DNA from 2 places in the Pseudomonas flexibilis genome. Region 1 is predicted to be linked to the other one. Evidence: predicted binding sites of a transcription regulator. Region 1 holds the regulator's gene; the other holds the start of a gene.

Region 1 (14,524 bases):
GCGTGCCACGCCGGAATAAGGCGGTCCGGCCCGCGCGAAGCCTGTAGGGTGGGCAACGTTTTCCTTGCCCACCATCGCGCCGGCACGGCGCGCTTGCGGCCAGAACAGCGCTGACCGCACTACAACCCTGCCACCACCTGTAGCATCGAGGGTGGGACGGCCCCTAGTGAAAAGCCGCTACACCAATCCCGCACTACGAAGTTCGCTCAGCGCCTTCAGCCAGCGCGGCCGCTGCTTGTATTCGCAGGTCGCGTAACCACGGCCGCGCATGCTGGCCAGGCGCTGCGGCGCCTGAACCCGCAAGCGCTGCAAGGCGGACAAGGCCAGCTCCGCCGCGGCCCGGTCATTGCACACCAGCCCCATGTCGCAGCCTGCGGTCAGTGCCGCCTCGATGCGTGCCGCCGCGTCGCCTGCCACGTGGGCGCCGGCCATCGACAGGTCATCGCTGAAGATCACACCCTTGAAGCCCAGCTCGCCGCGCAGGATGTCCTGTAGCCAGCGACGCGAGAACCCGGCCGGCTGCGGATCCACTTCCGGGTAGATGACATGCGCCGGCATAACCGCCGCCAGGTCTTGCGCCAGCCGGGCGAAGGGCTGCAGATCGCAGGCGCGGATCTGTTCGAGGCTGCGCCCGTCTCGGGGGATGGCCACGTGGGAATCGGCTTCGGCCCAGCCATGGCCGGGGAAGTGCTTGCCAGTTGCGGCCATGCCGGCCTGGCGCATGCCACGAATGAAGGCACGTGCCAGCCGGGCCGCCCGCTCCGGGTCGCTGGCGAAGGCGCGATCGCCAATCACCGCGCTGTGGCCGTGATCCAGGTCCAGCACCGGAGCGAAGCTCAGATCCAGACCGACCGCCAGCACCTCGGTGGCCATCAACCAGCCGCAGTGCTCGGCCAACGGCTCGGCCCGGGCGCACTCGGCGATCCGGCGCATGGCCGGCAAGCGCACGAAACCCTGGCGAAGACGCTGCACCCGCCCGCCCTCCTGGTCCACTGCCAGCAGCAGGTCGGGACGCAGGGCGCGAATCGCGGCGCTCAACTCACGCATCTGGCGGGGACATTCGATGTTGCGGGCAAACAGAATCAACCCGCCGACCTGCGGCTGGCGCAGCAGTTGGCGATCCTCGGCGGTCAGCCAGGTGCCGGCGATGTCCAGCATCAGGGAACCCTGCAAAACAGTGCTCACGAAAAATCCTTATGACAATGGTGCACCGGCCCACTGTGGACACGGCGCTTCGTCGATACGCACCGGGCAGTAGGCCGGCACGCGGGGAAACAGCTTCAGCAGGTCACGGTTGCGCAAGCGTACGCAACCGTGGGACCCGGGCACACCCAAGGGCTCGCAGTCCGGCGTGCCGTGCAGATAGATGTAGCGACGGAAGGTATCCACTTCGCCCAGCCGATTGCGCCCTGGCTCACAGCCGCTGAGCCAGAGAATCCGGGTCAGGATCCAGTCGCGCGCCGGGAAAGAGGCATGCAGTTCCGGCGTCCAGATTTCGCCCGTCCAGCGCCGACCGCGCAGCACCGCACCCTCCGGCAGACCCTCGCCGATCTTCGCCCGCACGTAATGAAGGCCGCGCGGCGTGCAGCCGCTGCCCAGCCGCTCACCCGCTCCGTTGAGCGCGGTGGAAACCGGCACGCGCAGGCACAGCACGCCGTCAGCGAAGCCATACAGGCACTGATCGGCGAGCGAGATATGCAGGAAGTCGAGAGCAGGCATGGCATGACGGCCCGGAAACAGGCCGCTAGCTTAGCGCATGCCTACGTGGAGCCCAACCGCCCGGCGGTCAGGCCTTGGCGGGCGCATTGCCGGATTTGCTGCGCGGCTTGAGCTGAGCCGCCATCAGGTTCGGATCGGTGAGACCCGTGTCGGCGCGCGCGCCAGCGGCCAGGAACGGAACCATCATGCGCATGACCTGTTCGGTGGAGGTATGCACGCCGTAGTCGTTCTCCGCCATGGCGCGCAACGCCTTGATCCCCGACATGCTGAAGGCCGCCGCTCCGAGCATGAAATGCACGCGCCAGAACAGTTCCAGCGGCGGAATCTTGGGCGCGGCCTCGATCACCAGCAGCATGTAGCGGCGAAACACCCGGCCATAGACCTCCTCCAGGTACTTGCGCAAATGGCCCTGGCTCTGGCTGAACGCCAGCCCTAGCAGGCGCATGAAGATCGACAGGTCATTGCCGCTACGCGGCTTCACGGCCAGTGCCTGCTCCAGCAGCAGCTCGAGCAGCTCTTCCAGTTCCGGTTTATGCTCCGGCAGTGCCTGTCGGCGATCCAGTTCCTTTTCCAGGCTGGCGCAGAATGGCCCGAGGAAGCGCGAGAATACCGCCTGGATCAGCGCCTTCTTGGAGCCGAAGTGATAGTTGACCGCCGCCAGATTGACACCGGCCTTGCTGGTGATCAGCCGCAGCGACGTTTCGGCAAAGCCCTTTTCGGCGAACAACTGTTCCGCCGCATCCAGTATCCGCTCTACCGTTTCTGACTGAGCCATCGTCTTCATTCACCTGACAAACACTTGTTTGAAACATACGTTTTCGGTTGCGCCCAGTCAAGGCAACTTGCCGCAGGCATCGCAGCACTTGCGCACTTCGGCGATCGTCCGGGCGCCTGGTGATTGGCGAGCGGCAAAAACACTGTATATAATCCCAGCCACTGGATAAATACACAGAGGCTGGACATGCTGAAACTGACGCCCCGCCAAGCCGAGATTCTGGCCTTCATCAAGCACAGCCTGGAGCGCCACGGCTACCCGCCTACCCGCGCCGAGATCGCTCAGCAGCTGGGCTTCAAGTCACCCAACGCCGCCGAGGAACATCTCAAGGCCCTGGCCCGCAAGGGCGCCATCGAGATGATTCCCGGCGCATCCAGGGGCATCCGCATCCCCGAAGGCGAGCAACAGGAAAGCGACGAGGGCGGCCTACCGGTCATCGGCAGGGTCGCGGCAGGCGCTCCGATCCTCGCCCAGGCGCATATCGAAGACACCTTCAAGCTCGATGCCGGCATTTTCAAACCGCGCGCCGACTATCTGCTGCGGGTCCGCGGCATGAGCATGAAGGACGCCGGCATTCTCGATGGCGACCTGCTGGCCGTTCACGCCACCCAGGAAGCCCGCAACGGGCAGATCGTAGTCGCCCGCCTCGATGAGGAAGTCACCGTCAAGCGCTTCAAGCGTGACGGCAAACACGTCTGGCTGCTGGCGGAAAACCCCGAGTTCGCCCCCATCAAGGTCGACCTCGAGCACCAGCAACTGACCATTGAAGGCCTCAGCGTCGGTGTCATTCGCCGCTAGCCGGCAAGGAGCTTCCCATGCAGTACCAGCAGCAGATGCCCGATCGTTTCCAGCCTTCCCTGTTCGATCCCCTGCTGCTGCCCCTTGGGGAAGCCAGCGAACCGGCGGAAGCCGCCGACCATGTCAGCGAACTGTCGCTGCGCGGCGCGGCCGGGCATTGCCTGAGCCTGCTGGGACCCATCCTGCGGGAACTGAGTCAGGCAGCGGATGCCCGCTGGCTGACACTGATTGCCCCGCCCTCGCCGCTCACACCGGCCTGGCTGCGCAGCGCTTCGCTGAACCGCGAACGCATTCTGCTGCTGCAGGCCCGGGACCGCCAATCAGCCTTCAAACTCGCCTGCGAAGCCCTGCGGCTGGGGCGCAGCCATACCGTGGTCAGCTGGCTGCCGCTGTCGGTTCAGGAAAGCCGGGCACTGGCCCGTGCAGCCCGCCAAGGCTGCGCACAGAGTCTGAACATACGCATGAGCTGAGCGGGTTCAGTGCAGAACCCGCGGGCCATCCGACTCGGGAAGCTCACCTTCGACCAGTCGACCGGCCATCTGCAGTCCGGCACTCAGCATGGCCTTGGCTACCTCGACGTGCTGCCCCTGCAGGAATTCGCGAGCGTCAGCGGAGAACTCCAAGGTCACCAGCGTTTCCTCGTCTTCGGCGCGGCGCAACGCGATTCGGCCATCAGGCAGTTCGACGATTTCCAGGAAAGCGGTCGGCATAATTTCGATCCCAGCGAGAGGGCGCGCATTGTAGCAGCCCGACAGACATTGCCCTAGTGGTCGGACGAAGGGCCGGGGATACACGGCGCTGTGGCCGTGGCCGCTCCTGCCAAGCCAGCCCTCAGCTGTCGACCATCGCCTCGCGAAAGCGCAGAGCCAGGGCTTTGAGCTCGGACTGCCAAACCGTCAGCATCCCCGCATCGACAGGCAACGCCGATGGCGCGGCGCTGGTGACGATCAGCCCGTCATTCTCGGCCGGCTTGCGCGGTGCCAGGGGCGGCACAAAGAGTGCAGCATGGGCTTCGCGCAGGGCGGACAGCCAGCTGTCGCCACGCGCCGCCAGCTGGCGCAGCTCCGCCAGTTCGGGGCAGTCGACAGCAATGCCCAGCATAGATTCCACCGCCGGCGCATCGGCACCGGGCAGGCGATAGAAGCCGGCGATCTCCTGCAACAGGCCGAGCAGTGCGCCGTGCAGATGGAACAGCGCCGCCTCGCGCTCGGCCTGGGCACGACCCGCGGCATCCAGTACGGCGCTCTGTTCGGCTTCACGCAGCGCCTTGATGGCGAGACCGGCGAAGTAGAGCTTCTGGTTGGTTCGGGTATAGCGTTCCTGGGCCACGACGGCGCCCTCCGGTAATCTGCGGTACGTGCCGCGGCCTGGGCCGCGGCCCTGTTCAGCGCTTGTCTTCGACCTTCCACTGCCCGTTGGCATAGAAGGCACGCCAGCCGGTGGGCTTGCCATCCACCTCGGACTGCACGTACTGCTCCTTGCTCTTGCGGCTGAAGCGGATCACCGCCGGACGGCCGTCCGGGTCACTGGGCGGCGCGGACAGCAGGTAATGGTGCTTGGGATCCAGCTCGGCCTTGTGCGGCAGCAGCTCCAGCACCAGCGGCGCGCGGGTCTCGCGGTTCTTGGGGAACTGGCTGGCGGCCAGGAACAGCCCCGAAGCGCCATCACGCAGCACATAGGTGTCGCTCACCTTCTCGCACTTGAGCTCCGGCATCGGAATCGGGTCGCTCTTGGGCGGCGCCGCCTCGCCGCTCTTCAGCAGCTTGCGGGTGTTCTTGCAGCTGGCGTTGGTGCAGCCGAAGAACTTGCCGAAACGGCCGGTCTTGAGCTGCATCTGGCTGCCACACTTGTCGCACTCCAGGCTCGGGCCTTCGTAACCCTTGATGCGGTACTGGCCCTGCTCGATCTCATAGCCACTGCAATCCGGATTGTTGCCGCAGATATGCAGCTTGCGGGTTTCATCCAGCAGGTAGGCATCCATCGCCGTGCCGCATTTCGAGCAGCGATGCTTGTTGCGCAGCAGCAGGGACTCGGATTCCCCCTCGTCGTCCGCGGCGATCTCGTCGCCCGGCACCAGGTTGAGGGTGGACTTGCAACGCTCCTTCGGCGGCAGGCTGTAGCCGGAGCAACCGAGGAACACCCCGGTCGAGGCGGTGCGGATCATCATGGGGCGGCCGCATTCCTTGCACGGGATGTCGGTCAGCGTCGGCTGGTTGGCGCGCATGCCGCCCTCGCTGGCCTCGGCGCGGGCGAGCTGCTGGCTGAACCGGGCGTAGAAGCTGTCCAGGAGGTTCTTCCAGTCGCGCTCACCCTGGGCCACATCGTCCAGGCGCTCTTCCATGCCAGCGGTGAAGCCGTAGTCCATCAGATCGGCGAAGCTCTCCGACAGGCGATCGGTGACCACATCGCCCATCTTCTCGGCGTGGAAGCGACGGTTGTGCACGGTGACGTAGCCGCGTTCCTGAATGGTAGAAATAATCGCCGCATAGGTGGACGGCCGGCCGATGCCGCGCTTCTCCAGCTCCTTGACCAGGCTGGCTTCCGAGAAGCGCGCCGGCGGCTTGGTGAAGTGCTGGCTGGGGTCGAGCTTGAGCAGGTCGAGCGTTTCGCCCTCGGCCATATCCGGCAATACATCGTCTTCGCCCGGCTTGCTCTGTTGCGGCAGCACGCGGGTATAGCCATCGAACTTGAGGATGCGGCCCTTGGCGCGCAGTTCGAAATCGCCGGCGGCCACGCTGACGGTCGTCGACAGGTACTGGGCGGGCGGCATCTGGCAGGCCACGAACTGGCGCCAGATCAGTTCATAGAGACGCTCGGCGTCGCGCTCCATGCCCGACAGCTGGTTCGGACGCAACTGGACATCGGAAGGACGAATCGCCTCGTGCGCCTCCTGGGCACCCTCCTTGCTGGAATAGAGGTTCGGCTTTTCGGGCAGGTACTTCGAGCCGTACTCGGCCTCGATGAAACCGCGCGCCATGGCGATGGCGTCCTGCGACAGGTTGGTCGAGTCGGTACGCATGTAGGTGATGTAGCCCGCCTCATAAAGGCGCTGAGCCATCATCATGGTCTTCTTCACACCGAAGCCCAGGCGGTTACTGGCCGCCTGCTGCAGCGTGGAGGTAATGAACGGCGCGGAGGGCTTGCTGGAGGTTGGCTTGTCCTCGCGCTTGGCGATGCGATACGCCAAGCGCTTGAGGCGCTCCAGGGCGGCCATGGCCTGCGCCTCGTTGACCGGCTTGAACGCCTCGCCCTGTTCGCGCACGACTTCGAAACGCACCTTGTCCTGTCGCGCCGTGCCGAGGTCGGCATGGACTTCCCAGTACTCTTCCGGGACGAAGGCGCGGATTTCGCGCTCGCGCTCGACCACCAGCTTGACCGCCACCGACTGCACGCGACCGGCGGACAGGCCACGGGCGATCTTGGCCCACAGCAGGGGCGAGACCATGTAGCCGACCACGCGGTCGAGGAAGCGGCGTGCCTGCTGGGCATTGACGCGGTTCAGGTCCAGCTCGCCGGGGCTGGCGAAGGCTTCCTGGATCGCCTTCTTGGTGATCTCGTTGAACACCACGCGCTTGTAGCGGCTGTCATCGCCGCCGATGGATTCGCGCAGGTGCCAGGCAATGGCCTCCCCTTCGCGGTCCAAGTCGGTTGCGAGGTAGATGGTGTCGGCATCCTTGGCCAGGCGCTTGAGCTCCTCGACCACCTTTTCCTTGCCGGGCAGGATTTCGTACTGGGCTTTCCAGCCGTGCTCCGGATCGACACCCATGCGGGCGAACAATTGCCGCCGGGCCTTCTCCTTGGGCGAGAGGGTCGCGCCTTCGGCAGCGGCCTTGCCGCGCTTGGCCGGCTCCTTGGCGGCGCTCGAGCCGCTGGTCGGCAGGTCGCGGATGTGGCCGATACTCGACTTCACAACGTACTGGCTACCCAGATACTTGTTGATGGTCTTGGCCTTGGCCGGTGATTCCACGATGACCAGCGATTTACCCATGGGTTGGAGAATTCCTGACAAATAAATAAAGGAAGGGGCCGCCTTGCGCGGAACCGCTATATATAGTGGCGATCACGCCAAGGTCAAGCTGCCGGCGTCAAGGCTCCAACTCCGGCTTGAGTCCGATCAAGGGCGGCTCTTCCCGCACCAGCGCGAAGCGCGGCAGGCGCTCGCCATTCAGATCGACCGTTTCGCAGAACATGCGCAGAGGCCGGATCCACAGGCCGTATTCGCCGTACAGCGCCTGGTAAATCACCATTTCCTCTTCGTTCTCCGAATGGCGGGCCACACCGAATACCCGATATTCATGCCCCTTGTAGTGGCGATACACGCCAGTCGTTATGCGCATCGATACCACTCCGATAACACAGGATGCATTTGCGTCAGCAGGTATCGGCAGCCGCGCTGAAAACCACACCCGCTTTTTGCACCGACAAACCAAAAAAGAAAACCGGGGCACGAGGCCCCGGTCTTTTCGATCCCGTTCGCTTAGACGCGTTCGAAGACCGTGGTGATGCCCTGGCCGAGACCGATACACATGGTCGCGACGCCGAGGGTGCCACCATTCTGCTTCATCACGTTCAGCAGGGTGCCGGAGATACGGGCACCGGAGCAACCGAACGGGTGACCCAGTGCGATGGCGCCGCCGTTCAGGTTGACCTTCTGGTCCATCTTGTCCAGCAGCTTGAGGTCCTTCAGCACCGGCAGGGCCTGGGCTGCGAAGGCTTCGTTCAGCTCGACATGATCGATGTCGTCCATGCTCAGACCAGCGCGCTTGAGCGCTTTCTGGGTGGACGGCACCGGACCGTAGCCCATGATCGCCGGGTCGACACCGGCCACCGCCATGGCGCGCACAACGGCCATCGGCTGGATGCCCAGGTCCTTGGCGCGCTGGGCGCTCATCACGATCATGCAGGACGCGCCGTCAGTGATCTGCGAGGAGGTACCGGCGGTCACGGTGCCACCCTTCGGGTTGAATGCCGGCTTCAGCGAAGCCAGGCCTTCGTAGGTGGTTTCCGGACGGATGGTCTCGTCGAAGTCGAACACCTTCAGGAAGCCGTTCTCGTCGTAACCTTCCATCGGGATGATCTCGTCCTTGAACTTGCCTTCCTGGGTGGCGGCCCAGGCGCGCTGGTGAGAGCGCACGCCGAACTGGTCCTGGGCCTCACGGCTGATGCCGTGCATCTTGCCCAGCATTTCGGCGGTCAGGCCCATCATGCCCGAGGCCTTGGCGGCGTACAGGGACAGCTGCGGGTTCGGGTCCACGCCATGCATCATGCTGACGTGGCCCATGTGCTCCACCCCGCCGACCACGAACACGTCGCCGTTGCCGGTCTGGATCGCCTGCACGGCGGTGTGCAGGGCGCTCATGGAGGAACCGCACAGGCGGCTGACGGTCTGGCCGGCGCTGGTGTGCGGGATCTGGGTCATAAGCGACGCCATGCGGGCGATGTTCCAGCCCTGCTCCAGGGTCTGGTTGACGCAACCCCAGATCACATCCTCGACCTCGGCCGGGTTGATCTTGTCGTTGCGCTCCAGCAGTTTGCTGATCAGGTGCGCCGACATGGTCTCGGCGCGGGTGTTGCGGTGCATGCCACCCTTGGAACGGCCCATCGGGGTGCGGCCGAAGTCGACAATGACGGCGTCTCTCGGATTCAGACTCATATCTCTATATCTCGCTCTGTTCTGTCCGCATTAACCGAAGAACTTCTGGCCCTTGGCGGCCATTTCACGAAGCTTGGCGGTCGGGGTGTACAGCGCGCCCAGGTCGGCGTACTTGTCGGCCAGGGCCACGAACTCGGCCACACCGATGGAATCGATGTAGCGCAGCGCACCCCCGCGGAAGGGCGGGAAGCCGATGCCGTAGATCAAGCCCATGTCGGCTTCGGCGGCGGTTTCGACGATGCCGTCTTCCAGGCAACGGACGGTTTCCAGGCACAACGGGATCATCATGAAGTTGATGATGTCCTCGTCGGTGACTTCGCGCTGCTCGTAGACGATCGGGGCCAGCACTTCCTGGACGGATGCATCGACCACCTTCTTCGGCTTGCCGCGCTTGTCGGTCTCGTAGGCGTAGAAGCCCTTGCCGTTCTTCTGGCCCAGGCGGTTGGCCTCGTACAGCGCATCGACGGCGGTCTTGCGCTCTTCCTTCATGCGATCCGGGAAGCCCTCGGCCATCACGTCACGGGCATGGTGGGCGGTGTCGATGCCGACCACGTCCATCAGGTAGGCCGGGCCCATGGGCCAGCCGAACTTCTCCATGATCTTGTCGATGCGCACGAAGTCCACACCGGCGCTGACCAGCTTGGCGAAGCCGCCGAAGTAGGGGAACAGCACGCGGTTGACCAGGAAGCCGGGGCAGTCGTTGACCACGATCGGGTTCTTGCCCATCTTCTTGGCATAGGCCACGGTGGTGGCGATGGCGGTCTCGCTGGACTTCTCGCCACGGATCACTTCGACCAGCGGCATCATGTGCACCGGGTTGAAGAAGTGCATGCCGACGAAGTTTTCCGGGCGCTTGAGCGCCTTGGCCAGCAGGTTGATGGAGATGGTCGAGGTGTTGGAGGCCAGCACGGCATCTTCCTTCACCTGGTCTTCCACTTCGGCCAGCACGATCTGCTTGACCTTCGGGTTCTCGACCACGGCTTCGACCACGATGTCGACGTTCTTGAAGTCGCCGTAGGACATGGTCGGACGGATGGCGTTCAGCGCCTCGGCCATCTTGGCGGCGGTCAGGCGACCCTTCTCGACGCGGTTGCCGAGCAGCTTGGAGGCCTCGTTCAGACCCATCTGGATACCCTCTTCGCGGATATCCTTCATCAGGATCGGGGTGCCCTTGACGGCCGACTGGTAGGCGATGCCGCCCCCCATGATGCCGGCGCCGAGCACTGCCGCCAGCTGTACGTCGCGGGCCTGCTTGTCGTAGCCCTTGGCTTTCTTCTTCAGTTCCTGGTCGTTGAGGAACAGACCGATCAGGCTTTCGGCGACCGAGGTCTTGGCCAGCTTGGCAAAACCGGCAGCTTCGACTTCCAGCGCCTTGTCGCGGCCCATGTTGGCCGCCTTCTGGATGGTCTTGATGGCTTCCACCGGGGCCGGATAGTTCGGGCCCGCCTTGCCGGCCACGAAGCCCTTGGCGGTCTCGAAGCTCATCATCTGCTCGATGGCGTTGAGCTTGAGCTTTTCCAGCTTGGGCTGGCGCTTGGCCTTGTAGTCCAGCTCGCCAGCGATGGCGCGCTTGACCAGATCCAGGGCGGCATCACGCAGCTTGTCGTCGGCAACCACGGCATCGACGGCGCGCACCTTGAGGGCAGCATCGGCCTTGTTCTCGGCGCCGCCGGCAATCCACTCGATGGCGTTGTCGGTACCGATCAGACGCGGCAGACGCACGGTGCCGCCGAAGCCCGGGTAGATGCCCAGCTTCACTTCCGGCAGACCGATCTTGGCGCTTTCGGCCATTACGCGGTAATCCGCGGCCAGGCACATTTCCAGACCGCCGCCCAGGGCGATGCCATTGATGGCAACCACGGTGGGAACAGCCAGGTCTTCGAAATCGTTGAAGATCTTGTTGGCTTCGAGGTTGCCGGCGACCAGTTCAGCCTCGGGCAGCTTGAAGTTGTCGACGAATTCGGTGATGTCGGCGCCGACGATGAACACGTCCTTGCCGCTGGTCACGATCACGCCCTTGACGGAGGCGTCGGCCTTGATGCTATCGACGGCCTGACGGAGCTCGTTCAGGGTGAGGCGGTTGAACTTGTTGACGGACTCACCCTTGAGGTCGAAATTCAATTCGACGATGCCGCCCTCAAGAGCCTTAACCGTGATGGCTTTACCTTCGTAAATCATCAACTGATCTCCAGGTATGGAAGCTGAACTGTTATACATCGATCGCCGGATACCACAGGTTAGTGCCTGTCGCGGCGTGTTTACCGGCACACCCGTCGATGCATGGAGTCGTGCGTAATAGAGCAGTGCAAGGCAAACGCTCAATTCATACGATCGTTTGATTCGGGTGTGCCAACCTTCCTGCAAAAGGCCCGGCTTGTCAATTGGCGCTCTGCGCATTCCCGCATACCGCACCGGCCAATCGCATTCTGCTAGCATTCAGCCCGCTTTGTGGTGAACGTTAGCAACCCGTTCGAGAAATCATCATGAAACCCCGGCCGGAGCCATACTTGCCGCAATGGTGAATGACCCGGCATTCCAGGAGGAAATGATCATGCAGTACCAGCACATACTGGTCGCCATCGACTTGGCAGAGGAATGCCATCCGGTGGTGGAACGCGCCGCCACCCTGGCACGCAGCCACAATGCCCGGCTGTCGATCGTGCACATCGTCGAGCCCATGGCCATGGCCTTCGGCGGAGACGTACCGATGGACCTGTCGATGCTGCAGCAGCAGCAGTTCGACCAGGCGCGCGAACGCCTGGATACCTTCACCGGACGCTACGGCGACATGCTGCCGGCTGACCAGCGCCACCTCGCGTACGGCCAGCCGCGCCAGGAAATTCACCGCCTGGCCATCGAGCAGGGCTGCGACCTGATCGTGGTCGGCAGCCACGGCCGCCACGGCCTGGCCCTGCTGCTCGGCTCAACCGCCAACGACCTGCTGCACGGCGCGCCGTGCGATGTGCTGGCGGTGCGCCTGAAGAAAGAGGAATAGGGGAAGGCCTTGTGTGGGGGCGGCTTTAGCCACGATGCCTGGGTGCAGTCGCACCCAAAAGCTCGGGACTGAAGTCGCTCCTACAGGTCCGCGCTTTACTCCCCGCCCTCCCCGGCACTCATCACCAGCGGCCGGATCTTGTGCAGCTGGGTTTCCAGCGACACCGTCATGCTGTTGGCCATGGAGAAGAAGGTCAGGAATGCCTTGAGGTTGGAGTCGCCCTCACAAGTGGCGTGAATCCGTTGCCAGAAGGCCTGATTGACCAGTTGCAGCTGCTGGAACGCCTTCACCAGGCCGCGCAGTTCCCAGTCGGGGCGGCGACCTTCACGGCTGTTGAAGTACTGGCGCGCCAGGTACAGGGCCACGGCGCGCAGGATGAATTCGCGGTTGCTGGCGAACGGCAGGTGCTGCTGGGCCATGGGTCGCAGGCGCGCCAGCACCGGGCAGGCGCTGGTCGCCATGATCACGCCAAGCAGCGAGCGCAGACCTTCTTCCAGCCCCACCTGCTTGCTGTATTCGCGCTCCGGGGTGCGCACCCAAACGAAGGCCCGGGTCACGGCCGGCAATCCCTGGAAATCCTCAATGACTCGGTGCAGATCGACCGCCGCCGGACAATGCACGTGCTCGGCCTTGCTCAGCGGACAGTTGCCGCATTGCTGGTAATCCAGCCGCGTCCAGGCGGGCAATTTGTCCGCTGCGGGTCGCGGGTCGCGATCGAGTTCGATCTGGTAGCTGAACGTGTGTTCGTCGTCGAGGGTTATCCGGTACTCGATCGCCATTCAAGGCTCCTGGTCAGTCGTCCAATTCGGCCCACCTCTCGAGCAGGGCATCCAGCTCGTGCTGCAGGCTTTCCAGGCGAGCCAGGGCCGCACGGGTTTCCTCGGCCGGTCGCTGATAGAAGGACGGCGAAGCGGTTTCCCGCTGCAGGGCCGCCTGTTCCTCTTCCAGCGCTTCGATCTGTCCGGGCAGCGCCTCCAGCTCGCGCTGCTCTTTGTAACTGAGCTTGCGTCGCGGTGCCGCGACCGGTGCCGCAACTGGCGCAGGCGCCGGCTCTTCAGCCTTCGGCGCCTTGCCCTTTTCCTCGACGCCGAGCAGGCGCGGCGATCCGCCCTGGCGCAGCCAGTCCTGGTAGCCGCCGACGTACTCGCGCACCCGGCCGTCACCCTCGAACACCAGGGTGCTGGTCACCACGTTATCGAGGAACGCCCGGTCGTGGCTGACCATCAGCACGGTGCCCTGGAAGCCGAGCAGCACTTCCTCGAGCAGTTCCAGGGTTTCCACGTCCAGGTCGTTGGTGGGTTCGTCGAGTACCAGCAGGTTGGCGGGCTTGCTGAACAACTTCGCCAGCAGCAAGCGGGCACGCTCGCCGCCGGACAGCGCCTTGACCGGCGTGCGCGCGCGCTGCGGGCTGAACAGGAAGTCGCCCAGGTAGCTCAGCACATGGCGGCTCTGCCCATCGATGGTGATGAAGTCGCGGCCCTCGGCCAGGTTGTCGATGACAGTCTTTTCCGGATCCAGCTGCAGGCGCAGCTGATCGAAGTAGGCGACTTCCAGCTTGGTGCCGGTCTCGATGGTGCCGGACTGCGGCTGCAGCTCGCCGAGCAGTAGCTTGAGCAGCGTGGTCTTGCCCGTGCCGTTGGCGCCAAGCAGGCCGATGCGGTCGCCGCGCTGCAGCACCAGGGAGAAATCCTTGACCAGCGGCTTGCCGCCAGGATGGGCGAAGCTGACATGCTCGGCGACGATCACCTGCTTGCCGGACTTCTCCGCCGTCTCCAGCTGCAGGCTGGCCTTGCCCTGGCGCTCGCGGCGCTCGGCACGCTCGGCACGCATGGCCTTCAGCGCGCGCACGCGGCCCTCGTTGCGGGTGCGCCGGGCCTTGATGCCCTGGCGGATCCACACCTCCTCCTGGGCCAGGCGCTTGTCGAACAGCGCGTTGGCGCTTTCCTCGGCGGCCAGCTGTTGCTCCTTGTGCACCAGGAAGCTGGCATAGTCGCCGTTCCAGTCGATCAGGTGGCCACGATCCAGTTCGAGGATGCGCGTCGCCAGGCTTTGCAGGAAGGCCCGGTCGTGGGTGATGAACAGGACAGCGCCATTGAAGCCCAGCAACGCTTCTTCCAGCCAGGCAATGGCACCGATGTCCAGGTGGTTGGTCGGCTCGTCGAGCAGCAGCAGATCCGGCTCGGCCACCAGCGCCTGGGCCAGCAGCACGCGGCGGCGCCAGCCACCGGAGAGCTCGGCCAGGGTCTTGTCGGCCGGCAGATTGAGACGGCTCAGGGTACTGTCCACCAGTTGCTGCAGACGCCAGCCATCCTTGGCCTCCAATTCCTGCTGCACGTGCATCAGTTCGGTCAGATCGGCATCGCCCTGGATGTGCTGGCTCAGGTGGTGATAGCGCGCCAGCAGCTCGCCGACGCCGGCCAGGCCCTCCGCCACCACGTCGAACACGCTGCGTTCGTCGGCGCGCGGCAATTCCTGGGGCAGCTCGCCGATCTTCAGCCCCGGCGCCCGCCAGATTTCACCGTCATCCGGCGCCTGGGCACCCTTGGCCAGCTGCAGAAGGCTGGATTTCCCCGTACCGTTGCGG
Region 2 (14,524 bases), on a different contig from region 1:
CAGAGTCGGTACGCGCGAGGTCTGCGCGGTGATGACCTGGATGGCCAGGCTGATGCGTGACAGTTCGCCACCGGAAGCCACCTTGGCCAGGGCGCGCAGCGGCTGGCCGGGGTTGGCGCTGACTAGGAATTCCACCTGCTCCAGCCCGGCCGGATGCGGTTCGTCCGTGGCGTTGGCACGCAGCTCGATCTGAAAGCGTCCGCCGGGCATGCCCAGGCGCTGCATTTCCACTTCCACGGCCTTGCTCAGTTCGCTGGCGGCGCGATGACGCAGCGCGCTGAGTTCCTCGGCCTTCTCCTGATAGTGACGGGCATAGGCAGCCAGCTCTTCGGTCAGGCGCTCCTGGGCCTGGTCATCGGCGTTCAGGCTTTCCAGCTCCTCCAGCAGTCGCTGCTGCAGCTCGCCCAGTTCGCCGGGCTGCACGCGATGCTTGCGGGCCAGGGTATAGATGCTGTCCAGGCGCTCCTCCAGCTGTTGCTGGCGCTCGGGGTCGGCATCGAAGTGGTCGATGAAGCGGTTCAGCTCGCCGATGGCTTCCTCGACCTGGATCTGTGCGCTGGCCAGCAACTCGACCGCGCTGGCCATGGCGCCGGCGTTCGGGCTGAAGGCGGTCAGCCGGTTCAGGCTGGCGTTCAGCGCAGACAGTACGTTGCCGGCGTCGCTTTCACTGCACAGGTCCAGCACCTGGCGGCAGGCGCCGAGCAGATGCTCGGCGTTGCTCAGGGTCTTGTGTTCTTCTTCCAGCTGCTCCAGTTCCTGCTCGCCCAGCGCCAGCGCTTCGAGCTCCTCGAGCTGGTAGCTGAGCAACTGGTGGCGGGCGCGCTGTTCGTCGCCGCTGCTGGACACCCGTTCCAGCTCCTGGCGGGTTTGCCGCCAGCGCTGCGCGGCGAGCAATACCTGACGGGCCAGCTCGCCGGCGCCGGCATAGGCATCCAGCAGGCGGCGGTGGGTATCGGTCTTGAGCAGCGACTGGTGTTCGTGCTGGCTGTGGATGTCGATCAGCAGTTCGCCGAGCGCCTTGAGGTCGCCCTGCGGACACGGCGTGCCATTGATGTAGGCGCGCGAGCGGCCTTCAGCGGTGATGACCCGGCGCAGGATGCACGGGCCGTCCTGCTCCAGGTCGCGCTCGCGCAGCCAGGCCTGGGCTTCGGGAATCTGCGAGACGTCGAAGCTGGCGAGGATGTCCGCCTTGTCGGTACCCGGGCGTACCACGCTGCTGTCGGCGCGATCGCCCAGCGCCAGGCCGAGCGCGTCGAGCATGATCGACTTGCCGGCACCGGTTTCGCCGGTGATGACGCTCATGCCGCTGCGCAGTTCCAGATCCAGTTGATCGACGATGGCGTAGTTGCGAATGGACAGATGGACCAGCATGGAAGGCTCCCCAGGTTCGCCAGGCTGGCTATTTATACAGTGGTCGGTGAGTCGCCTTCAAGCATTTCTCCGCGCCCCCTTGAAGAAGGTTTCACCGTCCCCATATAGGGCTGCATTCGGCGCCGGCCCGGCCGGCATCCCTTCGTCTAGAGGAGACTCCCAATGGTGGATGAACAGAACCTGGAAAACCCCAACGCCGAACCGTCCGCCGGCGAGCAGGACACCGAGGCGTTGCAGGCGCGCGTGCTGGAGCTGGAAGAGCAGCTGGCCGCCGCCCAGGATCAGGTGCTGCGCAGCGCCGCCGATATGCAGAACGTGCGCCGTCGCGCCGAACAGGACGTGGAAAAGGCCCACAAGTTCGCCCTGGAAAAGTTTGCCGGCGATCTGCTCGCCGTGGTCGACAGCCTGGAGCGTGGCCTGGAGCTGACCCGTCCGGACGACGAGGCCAGCAAGGCGGTGCGTGAAGGCATGGAGCTGACCCACAAGCTGCTGCTCGACAGCCTCAAGCGCCACCAGCTGGAGCAGCTCGATCCGCAGGGCGAGCCCTTCAACCCCGAGCATCACCAGGCCATGGCGATGGAAGAAAGCGCCACGCTGGAGCCGGGCAGCGTGCTCAAGGTGTTCCAGAAGGGCTACCTGCTCAACGGTCGCCTGCTGCGCCCGGCGATGGTCGTGGTCAGCAAGGCACCGGCCGACACGCCGTCTTCGATCAACGAAAAGGCTTGAAATCCATCGGGCCGACCCCATCTGTTTCACCAAGCACATTTGAGCCGCGGCGGCCCTGGCGGGGACGCAGGCACCACCCGATTCTGGAGAATTGAAAATGGGAAAAATCATCGGTATTGACCTGGGGACCACCAACTCCTGCGTCTCCATCCTGGAAAACGGCACCGCCAAGGTCATCGAGAACGCCGAAGGTGGCCGTACCACCCCGTCGATCATCGCCTACACCAACGATGGCGAAATCCTGGTCGGCCAGTCCGCCAAGCGCCAGGCGGTCACCAACCCGCACAACACCCTGTTCGCCGTGAAGCGCCTGATCGGTCGGCGCTTCGACGAGGACGTGGTGCAGAAGGACATCAAGCTGGTCCCCTACAAGATCATCAAGGCCGACAACGGTGACGCCTGGGTGGACGTGAAGGGCCAGAAGATGGCGCCGCCGCAGATCAGCGCCGAAGTGCTGAAGAAGATGAAGAAGACCGCCGAAGACTACCTCGGCGAGCCGGTCACCGAAGCGGTGATCACCGTGCCGGCCTACTTCAATGACAGCCAGCGTCAGGCTACCAAGGACGCCGGTCGCATCGCCGGTCTGGACGTCAAGCGCATCATCAACGAACCGACCGCCGCGGCCCTTGCCTACGGCATGGACAAGTCGCGCGGTGACCACACCGTGATCGTCTATGACCTGGGTGGCGGTACCTTCGACGTGTCGGTGATCGAGATCGCCGAAGTCGACGGCGAGCACCAGTTCGAAGTGCTGGCCACCAACGGCGACACCTTCCTGGGTGGCGAAGACTTCGACATGCGCCTGATCGACTACCTCGTCGACGAGTTCAAGAAGGAGTCGGGTATGGACATCAAGGGCGACGCCCTGGCCATGCAGCGCCTGAAGGAAGCCGCCGAGAAGGCCAAGATCGAGCTGTCCTCCGCGCAGCAGACCGACGTCAACCTGCCGTACATCACCGCAGACCAGACCGGTCCGAAGCACCTGAACGTGAAGATCTCCCGCGCCAAGCTGGAGTCGCTGGTCGAGGATCTGGTGCAGCGCACCATCGAGCCGTGCCGCACCGCGCTGAAGGACGCCGGCATCGATGTGGGCAAGATCGACGAGGTGATCCTGGTCGGCGGCCAGACCCGCATGCCGCTGGTGCAGAAGACCGTTGCCGAGTTCTTCGGCAAGGAACCGCGCAAGGACGTCAATCCGGACGAAGCCGTGGCCATGGGTGCCGCCATTCAGGGCGCCGTGCTGGCTGGTGACGTTAAGGACGTGCTGCTGCTGGACGTCACCCCGCTGACCCTGGGCATTGAAACCCTGGGTGGCGTGATGACCCCGCTGATCGACAAGAACACCACCATCCCGACCAAGAAGTCGCAGGTGTTCTCCACCGCCGACGACAACCAGGGCGCGGTGACCATCCACGTGCTGCAGGGCGAGCGCAAGCAGGCCGCGCAGAACAAGTCGCTGGGCAAGTTCGACCTGGCCGACATTCCGCCGGCGCCGCGCGGCGTGCCGCAGATCGAGGTCACCTTCGACATCGACGCCAACGGCATCCTGCACGTGTCCGCCAAGGACAAGGCCACCGGCAAGCAGCAGTCCATTGTCATCAAGGCCAGCTCCGGTCTGTCCGATGACGAGATCGAGAAGATGGTGCGCGACGCTGAAGCCAACGCCGAGGAAGACCGCAAGTTCGAAGAGCTGGTGACCGCGCGCAACCAAGGTGATCAGTTGGCCCACGCCAGCCGCAAGATGATCACCGAGGCCGGCGACAAGGCCACCGCCGAGGAGAAGTCCGCCATCGAAGCCGCCATCGCCGCCCTGGAAGTCGCCATCAAGGGCGACGACAAGGCCGAGATCGAGGCCAAGATGAACGCGCTGTCCCAGGCCACCGCGCCGCTGGCGCAGAAGATGTACGCCGAGCAGGCACAGGCCGAACAGGCTCAGCCGGCCGACGGCAAGGCCAAGGACGCGGGTGACGACGTAGTCGACGCCGAGTTCGAAGAGGTCAAGGACAACAAGTAAACGTCACGTTTGCTTCCGCCTCATGCGCGTGACCGTGGTCGCGCGCCCCTGACTCGCCACGCGGGAGCCCTCTCCCGCGTTGGCGTGTCTGGAGGGTGTGTCAGAGGAATTCGAGAGAAATGGCGAAACGAGACTATTACGAAGTGCTGGGTGTCGAGCGGGGCGCCGACGACGCCGAGCTGAAGAAGGCCTATCGACGCCTGGCGATGAAGTACCATCCGGATCGCAATCCGGACGACAAGGCGGCGGAAGAGAAATTCAAGGAGGCCAACGAGGCCTACGAGGTGCTCTCCGATGCCAACAAGCGCGCGGCCTACGATCAGTACGGCCATGCCGGTGTCGATCCGCAGATGGGTGGCGCTGGCGCGGGCTTTGCCGGCGGCGCCAGCTTCTCCGACATCTTCGGTGACGTGTTCAGCGACTTCTTCGGGGGTGCCCGTGGGGGCCAGCGTGGCGGCCCGCAACGGGGCAGCGACCTGCGCTACACCCTGGAGCTGAGCCTGGAAGAGGCGGTGCGCGGCACCACGGTGACCATTCGCGTGCCGACCCTGGCCAACTGCAAGACCTGTGGCGGCTCCGGCGCCAAGAAGGGCAGTAGCCCGACCACCTGCAGCACCTGCGGCGGCATCGGTCAGGTGCGTATGCAGCAGGGTTTCTTCTCGGTGCAGCAGACCTGTCCGCGCTGCCATGGCAGCGGCAAGATGATCACCGACCCCTGTGGCGACTGCCATGGCCAGGGCCGAGTCGAGGAGCACAAGACCCTGTCGGTCAAGGTGCCGGCCGGTGTCGATACCGGCGACCGCATCCGCCTGGCGGGCGAAGGCGAGGCGGGCGCCCAGGGCGGTCCGAGCGGAGACCTGTACGTGGTGGTCAACGTGCGCGAGCACGACATTTTCCAGCGCGACGGTCGCGACCTGTACTGCGAGGTGCCGATCAGCTTCGCGGACGCGGCGCTGGGTGGCGAGCTCGAAGTGCCGACCCTGGATGGCCGGGTCAAGCTGAAAATTCCGGAAGGCACCCAGACCGGCAAGCTGTTCCGCCTGCGCGGTAAGGGCGTGACCCCGGTGCGTGGCGGCAGTGCGGGCGACCTGATGTGCCGGGTGGTGGTGGAAACACCCGTCAAGCTCGACAAGCATCAGCGCGAGCTGCTCGAAGAGTTCCGCCGCAGCCTGCAGAGCGACAGCTCCCATTCCCCTCGTGCCAGTGGCTGGTTCGAGGGCATGAAGCGGTTCTTCGACGATCTTTGAATCCTGCGCCGGCAGCGGGCACTCGCCTGCTGCGACGGCCGGCAGTGTGGAGCTTGGGTATATGCGAATTGCAGTGATGGGCGCCGCCGGGCGCATGGGCAAGAACCTGATCGAGGCGGTCCGCCAGGCTGAGGGCGCCGAGCTGGCTGCGGCCATCGACCGGCCGGACAGCAGCCTGATCGGTGCGGATGCCGGCGAACTGGTGGGGCTGGGGCGCCTGGGGGTTGCCCTGAGCGGTGATCTCGCAGCCGTGGTGGACCGCTTCGATGTGCTGATCGACTTCACCCATCCGAGCGTGACCCTGAAGAACCTGGAGATCTGCCGTCAGGCCGGCAAGGCCATGGTCATTGGCACCACCGGTTTTTCGGTTGAAGAAAGGCAGCGGCTGGCCGAGGCGGGCAAGCAGATCCCGATCGTCTTCGCCGCCAACTTCAGCGTCGGGGTGAACCTGTGCCTGAAGCTGCTCGACACCGCGGCCCGGGTACTCGGGGACGACGTGGACATCGAGATCATCGAGGCCCACCACCGTCACAAGGTCGATGCGCCGTCGGGTACTGCGCTGCGCATGGGTGAGGTGGTGGCGGAGGCGCTGGGTCGCGATCTGCGGAAAGTGGCGGTCTACGGACGCGAAGGGCAGACCGGTGCGCGCGCTCGGGAAACCATCGGTTTCGCCACCGTGCGCGCCGGCGATGTGGTGGGCGACCACACCGTTCTGTTCGCCGCCGACGGCGAGCGGGTGGAAATTACCCACAAGGCATCCAGCCGCATGACCTTTGCCAAGGGCGCCGTCCGTTCGGCGTTGTGGCTGCAGGGTCGCGCGCCGGCCCTGTATGACATGCAGGATGTGTTGGGCCTGCGCTGAGCGGTCACGCATCGGTCTGCAGTTTGGGTAGACCCAAAAAGGCCGTTTCTGTATGATTCGCGCTTTAGTGTGTCCACTAAAGTTACGCAGATGGCCGAATTCAAAAAAAGCGGGATGACCTTCACACGTCATCCCGCTTTTTTACAACCTGCGTACGCACCAGGCAGATTTACCGGAGGTCTCTTGACTACGCCAGCCACTACGCCAGCGATTCTGGCCCTTGCTGATGGCAGCATTTTTCGCGGCGAATCCATCGGCGCCGATGGGCATACCGTCGGCGAGGTAGTGTTCAACACCGCCATGACCGGCTATCAGGAAATTCTCACCGATCCGTCCTATGCCCAGCAGATCGTCACCCTGACCTATCCGCACATCGGCAATACCGGCACCACGCCGGAAGATGCCGAGTCCAGCCAGGTCTGGGCCGCCGGCCTGATCATCCGCGACCTGCCGCTGCTGGCCAGCAGCTGGCGCAATAAGCAGCCGCTGGATGCCTACCTGAAGGCAAACGGTACCGTGGCCATCGCCGGGATCGATACGCGTCGCCTGACGCGCATCCTGCGCGAAAAGGGCGCTCAGAACGGTTGCATCCTGACTGGTGCGGATGCGACCGAAGAAAAGGCGCTCGAGCTGGCGCGAGCATTTCCGGGCATGAAGGGGCTGGATCTGGCCAAGGTGGTCAGCACCAAGGCGCCGTACGAATGGCGCTCCTCGGTGTGGTCGCTACAGACCGACAGCCATCCGGAAATTCCCGCCGAGCAGCTGCCGTACCACGTGGTGGCCTATGACTACGGCGTGAAGCGCAACATCCTGCGCATGTTGGTCGAGCGCGGCTGCCGGGTGACCGTGCTGCCCGCCCAGGCGCCGGCCAGCGAGGCGCTGGCGCTGAATCCTGACGGTGTGTTCCTGTCCAACGGCCCAGGCGATCCGGAGCCGTGCGACTACGCCATCAAGGCGATCCAGGACATTCTGGAAACCGACATCCCGGTGTTCGGTATCTGCCTGGGACACCAGCTTCTGGCCCTGGCCTCCGGCGCCAAGACCGTGAAGATGGCTTGCGGCCACCATGGCGCCAACCACCCGGTGCAGGACCTCGACAGCGGCGTGGTGATGATCACCAGCCAGAACCATGGTTTCTGTGCCGACGAAGCCACCCTGCCGGCCAACCTGCGCGCCACCCACAAGTCGCTGTTCGATGGCACCCTGCAGGGCATCGAGCGCACCGACAAGGTCGCCTTCAGCTTCCAGGGACACCCGGAAGCCAGCCCCGGCCCGAACGACGTGTCTCCGCTGTTCGACCGCTTCGTCGCCGCCATGGCGGCCCGCAAGCAATAAGGGCTGTCGCGCATGCTGGCAAGCCTGGGAATCGTCGACCTCTGGACCTATGTCCTGGGGACGGTGCTGGTGATCCTGCTGCCCGGCCCGAACTCCATGTTCGTGCTGGCCAGCGCGGCGCGTCGCGGTATCGCGGCGGGTTACAGCGCCGCCGCCGCCGTGTTCGTCGGCGATACCCTGCTAATGCTGGCCGCCGCACTGGGCGTTGCTTCGCTTCTGAAGGCCGAGCCGATGCTGTTCACCGGGCTCAAGTACCTGGGTGCCGCATACCTCTGCTACATCGGCATTGGCATGTTGCGCGGCGCCTGGCGCCAGTGGCGGCATCCCGCGGATGCACGGGTCGAACCCGAGCAGGACCTGGGTCAGCCGTTCCGCCGCGCCCTGCTGCTCAGCCTGTCGAACCCCAAGGCGATCCTGTTCTTCGTGTCCTTCTTCATCCAGTTCGTCGACCCGGCCTACGCCCATCCGGGATTGTCGTTCCTGGTGCTGGGCGCGATTTTGCAAATCATCAGTCTCAGCTACCTGAGCCTCCTGATCTTTACCGGCGCCCGCCTGGCGCACTGGTTCCGCCGACGGCAGCGTCTGGCCGCCAGCGCCACCAGCGGCGTGGGCGCCCTGTTCGTCGGCTTTGGCGTGAAGCTGGCCACCGCAACCCTGACCTGATTACCGCTACGAGACTCCCATGCCAAAACGTACAGACCTCAAAAGCATTCTGATCCTCGGCGCCGGCCCCATCGTGATCGGCCAGGCGTGCGAGTTCGACTATTCCGGCGCCCAGGCCTGCAAGGCCCTGCGCGAGGAAGGCTTCCGCGTCATCCTGGTGAACTCCAACCCGGCCACCATCATGACCGACCCGGCCATGGCCGACGCCACCTACATCGAGCCGATCAAGTGGCAGACTGTCGCCAAGATCATCGAGAAGGAGCGCCCTGACGCGCTGCTGCCGACCATGGGCGGCCAGACCGCGCTGAACTGCGCCCTGGACCTGGAACGCCACGGCGTGCTGGAAAAGTTCGGCGTGGAAATGATCGGCGCCAACGCCGACACCATCGACAAGGCCGAGGACCGTTCGCGCTTCGACAAGGCCATGCGTGACATCGGGCTGGCGTGCCCGCGTTCCGGCATCGCCCACAACATGGAGGAAGCCTACGGCGTCCTCGACCAGGTGGGCTTCCCGTGCATCATCCGTCCGTCCTTCACCATGGGCGGCACCGGTGGCGGCATCGCCTACAACCGTGAGGAATTCGAGGAAATCTGCAACCGCGGTCTGGATCTGTCGCCGACCAAGGAACTGCTGATCGACGAATCGCTGATCGGCTGGAAGGAGTACGAGATGGAGGTGGTCCGCGACAAGAAGGACAACTGCATCATCGTCTGCTCCATCGAGAACTTCGACCCGATGGGCGTGCACACCGGCGACTCCATCACCGTGGCGCCGGCGCAGACGCTGACCGACAAGGAATACCAGATCATGCGCAACGCCTCGCTGGCGGTGCTGCGCGAGATCGGCGTGGAAACCGGCGGCTCCAACGTGCAGTTCGGCATCAACCCGAAGGACGGCCGCATGGTCGTCATCGAGATGAACCCGCGCGTGTCGCGTTCCTCGGCGCTGGCCTCCAAGGCCACCGGCTTCCCGATCGCCAAGATCGCCGCCAAGCTGGCGGTTGGCTACACCCTGGACGAGCTGAAGAACGACATCACCGGCGGCCGCACCCCGGCGTCCTTCGAGCCGGCCATCGACTACGTGGTCACCAAGGTGCCGCGCTTCGCCTTCGAGAAGTTCCCCAAGGCCGACGCCCGCCTGACCACCCAGATGAAGTCCGTGGGCGAGGTCATGGCCATCGGCCGGACCTTCCAGGAGTCCATGCAGAAGGCCCTGCGCGGCCTGGAGGTCGGCGCCACCGGTTTCGATCCCAAGCTGGATCTGGCCGATCCGGAAGCCGAGAGCGTCCTCAAGCGTGAGCTGACCGTGCCCAGCGCCGAGCGCGTCTGGTATGTGGCCGATGCCTTCCGCGCCGGCAAGACCGTCGACGAGGTGTTCGAACTCACCAACATCGACCCCTGGTTCCTGGTGCAGATCGAGGACCTGGTCAAGGAAGAGGAGCGGGTCAAGACCCTCGGCCTGGCCAGCATCGACCGTGACCTGATGTTCCGCCTGAAGCGCAAGGGCTTCTCCGATGCCCGCCTGGCGACCCTGCTGGGCGTGAGCGAGAAAAGCCTGCGCAGCCACCGTCACAAGCTGAAGGTGTTGCCGGTCTACAAGCGCGTCGACACCTGCGCCGCCGAATTCCAGACCGACACCGCCTACATGTATTCGACCTACGAGGAAGAGTGCGAGGCCAACCCGTCCAGCCGCGACAAGATCATGGTCATCGGTGGCGGTCCGAACCGCATCGGCCAGGGCATCGAGTTCGACTACTGCTGCGTGCATGCCGCGCTGGCCATGCGTGAAGACGGCTACGAGACCATCATGGTCAACTGCAACCCGGAAACCGTCTCCACCGACTACGACACCTCCGATCGCCTGTACTTCGAGCCGGTGACCCTGGAAGACGTGCTGGAAATCTGCCGCGTCGAGCAGCCCAAGGGCGTGATCGTGCAGTACGGTGGCCAGACCCCGCTGAAGCTGTGCCGCGCTCTGGAAGAGGCCGGCGTGCCGATCATCGGCACCAGCCCGGACGCCATCGACCGCGCCGAAGACCGTGAGCGGTTCCAGCAGATGGTGCAGCGCCTGAACCTGCGCCAGCCGCAGAACGCCACCGCACGCAGCGAAGACGAAGCCCTGGCGCACGCCAAGGCCATCGGCTTCCCGCTGGTGGTGCGTCCGTCCTACGTGCTGGGCGGCCGGGCGATGGAAATCGTTTACCAGGAAGAAGAGCTCAAGCGCTACATGCGCGAGGCGGTGAAGGTCTCCAACGACAGCCCGGTACTGCTGGACCATTTCCTGAATTCGGCCATCGAAGTGGATATCGATGCCGTATGCGATGGCAAGGACGTGGTGATCGGCGCCATCATGCAGCACATCGAGCAGGCCGGCATCCACTCCGGCGACTCGGCGTGCTCGCTGCCGGCCTACTCGCTGCCCCAGCACATTCAGGACGAAATCCGCGACCAGGTGAAGAAGATGGCGCTGGAGCTGGGTGTGGTCGGTCTCATGAACGTGCAGATGGCCGTTCAGGGCGACGACATCTATGTACTGGAAGTGAACCCGCGCGCTTCGCGTACCGTGCCGTTCGTGTCCAAGTGCATCGGCGAATCGCTGGCCAAGGTCGCGGCCCGTGTCATGGCCGGCAAGACCCTGCAGGAAACCGGTTTTACCGAGGAAATCATTCCGGAGTACTTCAGCGTCAAGGAGGCCGTGTTCCCCTTTGCCAAGTTCCCCGGGGTGGATACCATCCTCGGCCCGGAAATGAAATCCACCGGCGAAGTCATGGGTGTCGGCGACAGCTTCGCCGAGGCCTTTGCCAAGGCTCAGCTGGGTGCCAGCGAGATCCTGCCCACCGGCGGTTGCGCCTTTATCAGTGTGCGAGAGGACGACAAGCCTTTCGTGGCCGATGTGGCGCGTGACCTGATCGCTCAGGGCTTCGAAGTGGTGGCTACTGCCGGAACCGCGAAGGTGATCGAGGCGGCTGGCTTGCCGGTGCGCCGCGTCAACAAGGTGACCGAAGGCCGTCCGCATGTGGTGGACATGATCAAGAACGAGGAAGTGACCCTGATCATCAACACCACCGAGGGGCGCCAGTCGATCGCCGATTCTTACTCCATCCGTCGTAACGCCCTGCAGCACAAGGTCTGCATCACCACCACCCTGGCGGGTGGTCAGGCAGTCTGTGAGGCCATCAAGTTCGGTCCCGAGCGGACCGTGCGCCGGCTGCAGGATCTGCACGCAGGAATCAAGGCATGACGAAATACCCGATGACCGTCCAGGGCGCTCGCGCCCTGGAAGAAGAGCTGAAGATCCTCAAGGCGGAGCGCCCGAAGATCAGCCAGGCCATCGCCGAAGCGCGTGAGCTGGGGGATCTGAAGGAGAACGCCGAGTACCACGCCGCCCGCGAACAGCAGGGGCTGGCCGAGGCGCGCATCCGTGACATCGAGGGGCGTTTGCAGAACGCCCAGATCATCGATGTCTCGACCCTTCCGCATACCGGCAAGGTGATCTTCGGCACCACAGTGGACATCGTGAACGTCGAAACCGACGAGGAAGTGACCTACCAGATCGTCGGTGACGACGAGGCGGACATCAAGTCCGGCAAGTTGTCGGTCAGCTCGCCGATCGCCCGCGCGTTGGTCGGCAAGTCCGAAGGCGACGTGGTGACGGTGCGCACCCCTAGTGGCGTGGTCGAGTACGAGATTGTCGAAGTCCGTCACGTCTGATCCGCCGCGCCTGCGCGCGCCGGTGATCGCCTGGCAGCTGGCCCAGACATTCTGGGTCGGCGGCCTGTGGCTGCTGCACTTCGTATTGCTGCCGGCACTCGGCAAGATCGGCCTCGCGCCGCTGCTGGTGCAGGAGGTGGCGAACGGCTTGCGGCCGCTGCTGGTGGGCTTTGCGGTGGTCTGCGTGCTGCTGCAGGCGCTGAGTCTGGCCGTCGCGCTGGGCGTGCGGGCCGTGTGGAAGGATATGCGCGGCCAGCTGCTGCTGGCGGTGCTGCTGCTGGCGCTTGGCTTTTTCGCCGCGCGCGCCGGCTGGCTCGTGTCCGACTACTGGCAGATGTTCAGCTACCTGGCCATGGCCTGCTGTGGCCTGCTGCTGGTGGTACAGGCGCCACCCGAGGCGCGGTCGTAGACGTTCCGCGCCTCGTCTTGCCGGTTACGCCTGGTGGCGCAGGATGTTGGAGAGGTGGCGGTTCGGTTTGGGGTTCTTGCGGTACACCAGTGCCACCTTGCCGATACTTTGCACCAGCTCGCAGCCCGCGCTACGGCAAAGCTCCTCGACCAATGCGTGACGGTCGTCGCGCTCGGCCACACGCAGCTGAATCTTGATCAGCTCGTGGTCGGCGAGGGCGCGCTCCAGCTCGGCCATTACCCCTTCGCTGAGACCGTTGTCGGCAATGGTCAATACCGGCTTCAGATGGTGGCCGATAGATTTGAACTGTTTCTTCTGCTCTTGCGAGAGCGCCATAATCAAGCCCTGACGTTTCACTGTACGAAAAAGGCGGCTAGTGTACCCGAGCCGCCGCCCAAGAGGTATTCCGTGGCCCGATCCAAGACCAGTCAACGCTGGCTGAAAGAACACTTCGACGACCCTTACGTAAAGATGGCTCAGCGCGACGGTTATCGCTCGCGGGCCAGCTACAAGCTGCTGGAGATCCAGGAAAAGGACCGCATCCTGCGCCCCGGCATGACGGTCGTCGATCTGGGCGCGGCCCCCGGTGGCTGGTCGCAGGTGACCAGCCGGGTGATTGGCGACAAGGGGCGGCTGATCGCCTCGGACATCCTGGAGATGGACTCGATCCCCGACGTCACCTTCATCCAGGGCGATTTCACCGACGATGCGGTGTTCGCCCGGCTGCTCGAAGCGATCGGTGATCATCCCGTCGACCTTGTGATTTCCGATATGGCCCCCAATATGAGTGGGGTGCGGGCCGCGGATCAGCCGCGTGCCATGTACCTGTGCGAGCTGGCGCTGGATCTGGCCAGTCGCGTGCTGCGGCCTGGTGGCGATTTCCTGATCAAGATCTTCCAGGGCGAAGGTTTCGATGCGTACCACAAGCAGACGCGGGAGATGTTCGAGAAGGTGCAGATCCGCAAGCCGTTGTCCTCGCGTGATCGCTCCCGGGAGCAGTACCTCCTGGCGCGTGGTTTCCGCGGCGCTCCGATGCAATGAAGTGCCGAACCGGTAGTCAAAGGTTCATAAAGGGTTACAGACGCCACCTGCCCCGGCAGGGGTTGTGTAGTAAGTTAGGCCGGGTAATCAACCAGCCGCGTGCGGGAGTTGCCTCGAACGGAGCGACTCAGAGGGTAGCGAATTGAACGATATGGCAAAAAATCTGATCCTGTGGCTGATCATCGCCGCCGTCCTGGTGACGGTGATGAACAATTTCTCCAGCCCCAGCGAGCCGCAGACGCTCAACTATTCCGAATTCCTGAGCCAGGTTCAGGATGGCCGTGTCGAGCGAGTCACCGTCGATGGCTTCGTGATCACCGGCAAACGCACCGATGGCGGTACGTTCAAGACCGTGCGTCCGGCGATCCAGGACAGCGGACTGATCGGCGACCTGATCGACAACAACGTGGTCATCGAAGGCAAGCAGCCTGAGCAGCAGAGCATCTGGACCCAGTTGCTGGTGGCCAGCTTCCCGATCCTGGTGATCATCGCGGTGTTCATGTTCTTCATGCGCCAGATGCAGGGCGGCGCCGGAGGCAAGGGCGGGCCGATGAGCTTCGGCAAGAGCAAGGCGCGCCTGCTTTCGGAAGATCAGGTGAAGACCACTTTCGCTGACGTTGCCGGTTGCGACGAGGCCAAGGAGGAAGTCGCCGAGCTGGTCGAGTTCCTGCGTGACCCGGGCAAGTTCCAGCGCCTGGGTGGCCGTATCCCGCGCGGTGTACTGATGGTCGGTTCGCCGGGTACTGGCAAGACTCTGCTGGCCAAGGCGGTCGCCGGCGAGGCCAAGGTGCCGTTCTTCACCATCTCCGGCTCGGACTTCGTTGAAATGTTCGTCGGCGTCGGCGCCAGCCGCGTGCGCGATATGTTCGACCAGGCCAAGAAGCACGCGCCCTGCATCATTTTCATCGACGAGATTGATGCTGTGGGTCGTCATCGGGGTGCCGGCCTCGGCGGAGGCCACGACGAGCGCGAGCAGACGCTCAACCAGCTGCTGGTAGAGATGGATGGATTCGAGATGAACGACGGCATCATCGTCATCGCCGCGACCAACCGTCCCGACGTGCTCGATCCGGCGCTGCTGCGTCCCGGCCGCTTCGACCGCCAGGTGGTGGTCGGTCTACCCGATATCCGTGGCCGCGAGCAGA

What was found. The regulator LexA, encoded in region 1, represses DNA repair genes until DNA is damaged. The targets are predictions, from matches to a motif close to CTGTNTNNNNANACAG.
Region 2: recN (DNA repair protein RecN) is a predicted target of LexA. The motif match lies at 1,396-1,411, and genes of this name have one in related genera.

What each region holds. Positions count from the first base shown of each region.
Region 1 covers NZ_JTAK01000001.1:329,981-344,504, reverse strand. The annotation lists gene PT85_RS01715 (CsiV family protein) at 1-19, shown strand, start outside; gene nagZ (beta-N-acetylhexosaminidase) at 178-1,173, opposite strand; gene PT85_RS01705 (L,D-transpeptidase) at 1,195-1,719, opposite strand; gene PT85_RS01700 (TetR/AcrR family transcriptional regulator) at 1,787-2,494, opposite strand; gene lexA (transcriptional repressor LexA) at 2,681-3,292, shown strand; gene sulA (SOS-induced cell division inhibitor SulA) at 3,310-3,762, shown strand; gene PT85_RS01685 (hypothetical protein) at 3,769-4,002, opposite strand; gene PT85_RS01680 (DUF6586 family protein) at 4,124-4,621, opposite strand; gene topA (type I DNA topoisomerase) at 4,677-7,280, opposite strand; gene PT85_RS01670 (DUF1653 domain-containing protein) at 7,378-7,629, opposite strand; gene fadA (acetyl-CoA C-acyltransferase FadA) at 7,770-8,945, opposite strand; gene fadB (fatty acid oxidation complex subunit alpha FadB) at 8,976-11,123, opposite strand; gene PT85_RS01655 (universal stress protein) at 11,497-11,940, shown strand; gene PT85_RS01650 (DUF6901 family protein) at 12,036-12,719, opposite strand; gene PT85_RS01645 (ATP-binding cassette domain-containing protein) at 12,733-14,524, opposite strand, start outside.
Region 2 covers NZ_JTAK01000003.1:48,277-62,800, reverse strand. The annotation lists gene recN (DNA repair protein RecN) at 1-1,371, opposite strand, end outside; gene grpE (nucleotide exchange factor GrpE) at 1,534-2,097, shown strand; gene dnaK (molecular chaperone DnaK) at 2,195-4,111, shown strand; gene dnaJ (molecular chaperone DnaJ) at 4,231-5,358, shown strand; gene dapB (4-hydroxy-tetrahydrodipicolinate reductase) at 5,420-6,220, shown strand; gene carA (glutamine-hydrolyzing carbamoyl-phosphate synthase small subunit) at 6,404-7,555, shown strand; gene leuE (leucine efflux protein LeuE) at 7,571-8,218, shown strand; gene carB (carbamoyl-phosphate synthase large subunit) at 8,238-11,459, shown strand; gene greA (transcription elongation factor GreA) at 11,456-11,929, shown strand; gene PT85_RS08225 (hypothetical protein) at 11,907-12,338, shown strand; gene yhbY (ribosome assembly RNA-binding protein YhbY) at 12,363-12,674, opposite strand; gene rlmE (23S rRNA (uridine(2552)-2'-O)-methyltransferase RlmE) at 12,747-13,379, shown strand; gene ftsH (ATP-dependent zinc metalloprotease FtsH) at 13,531-14,524, shown strand, end outside.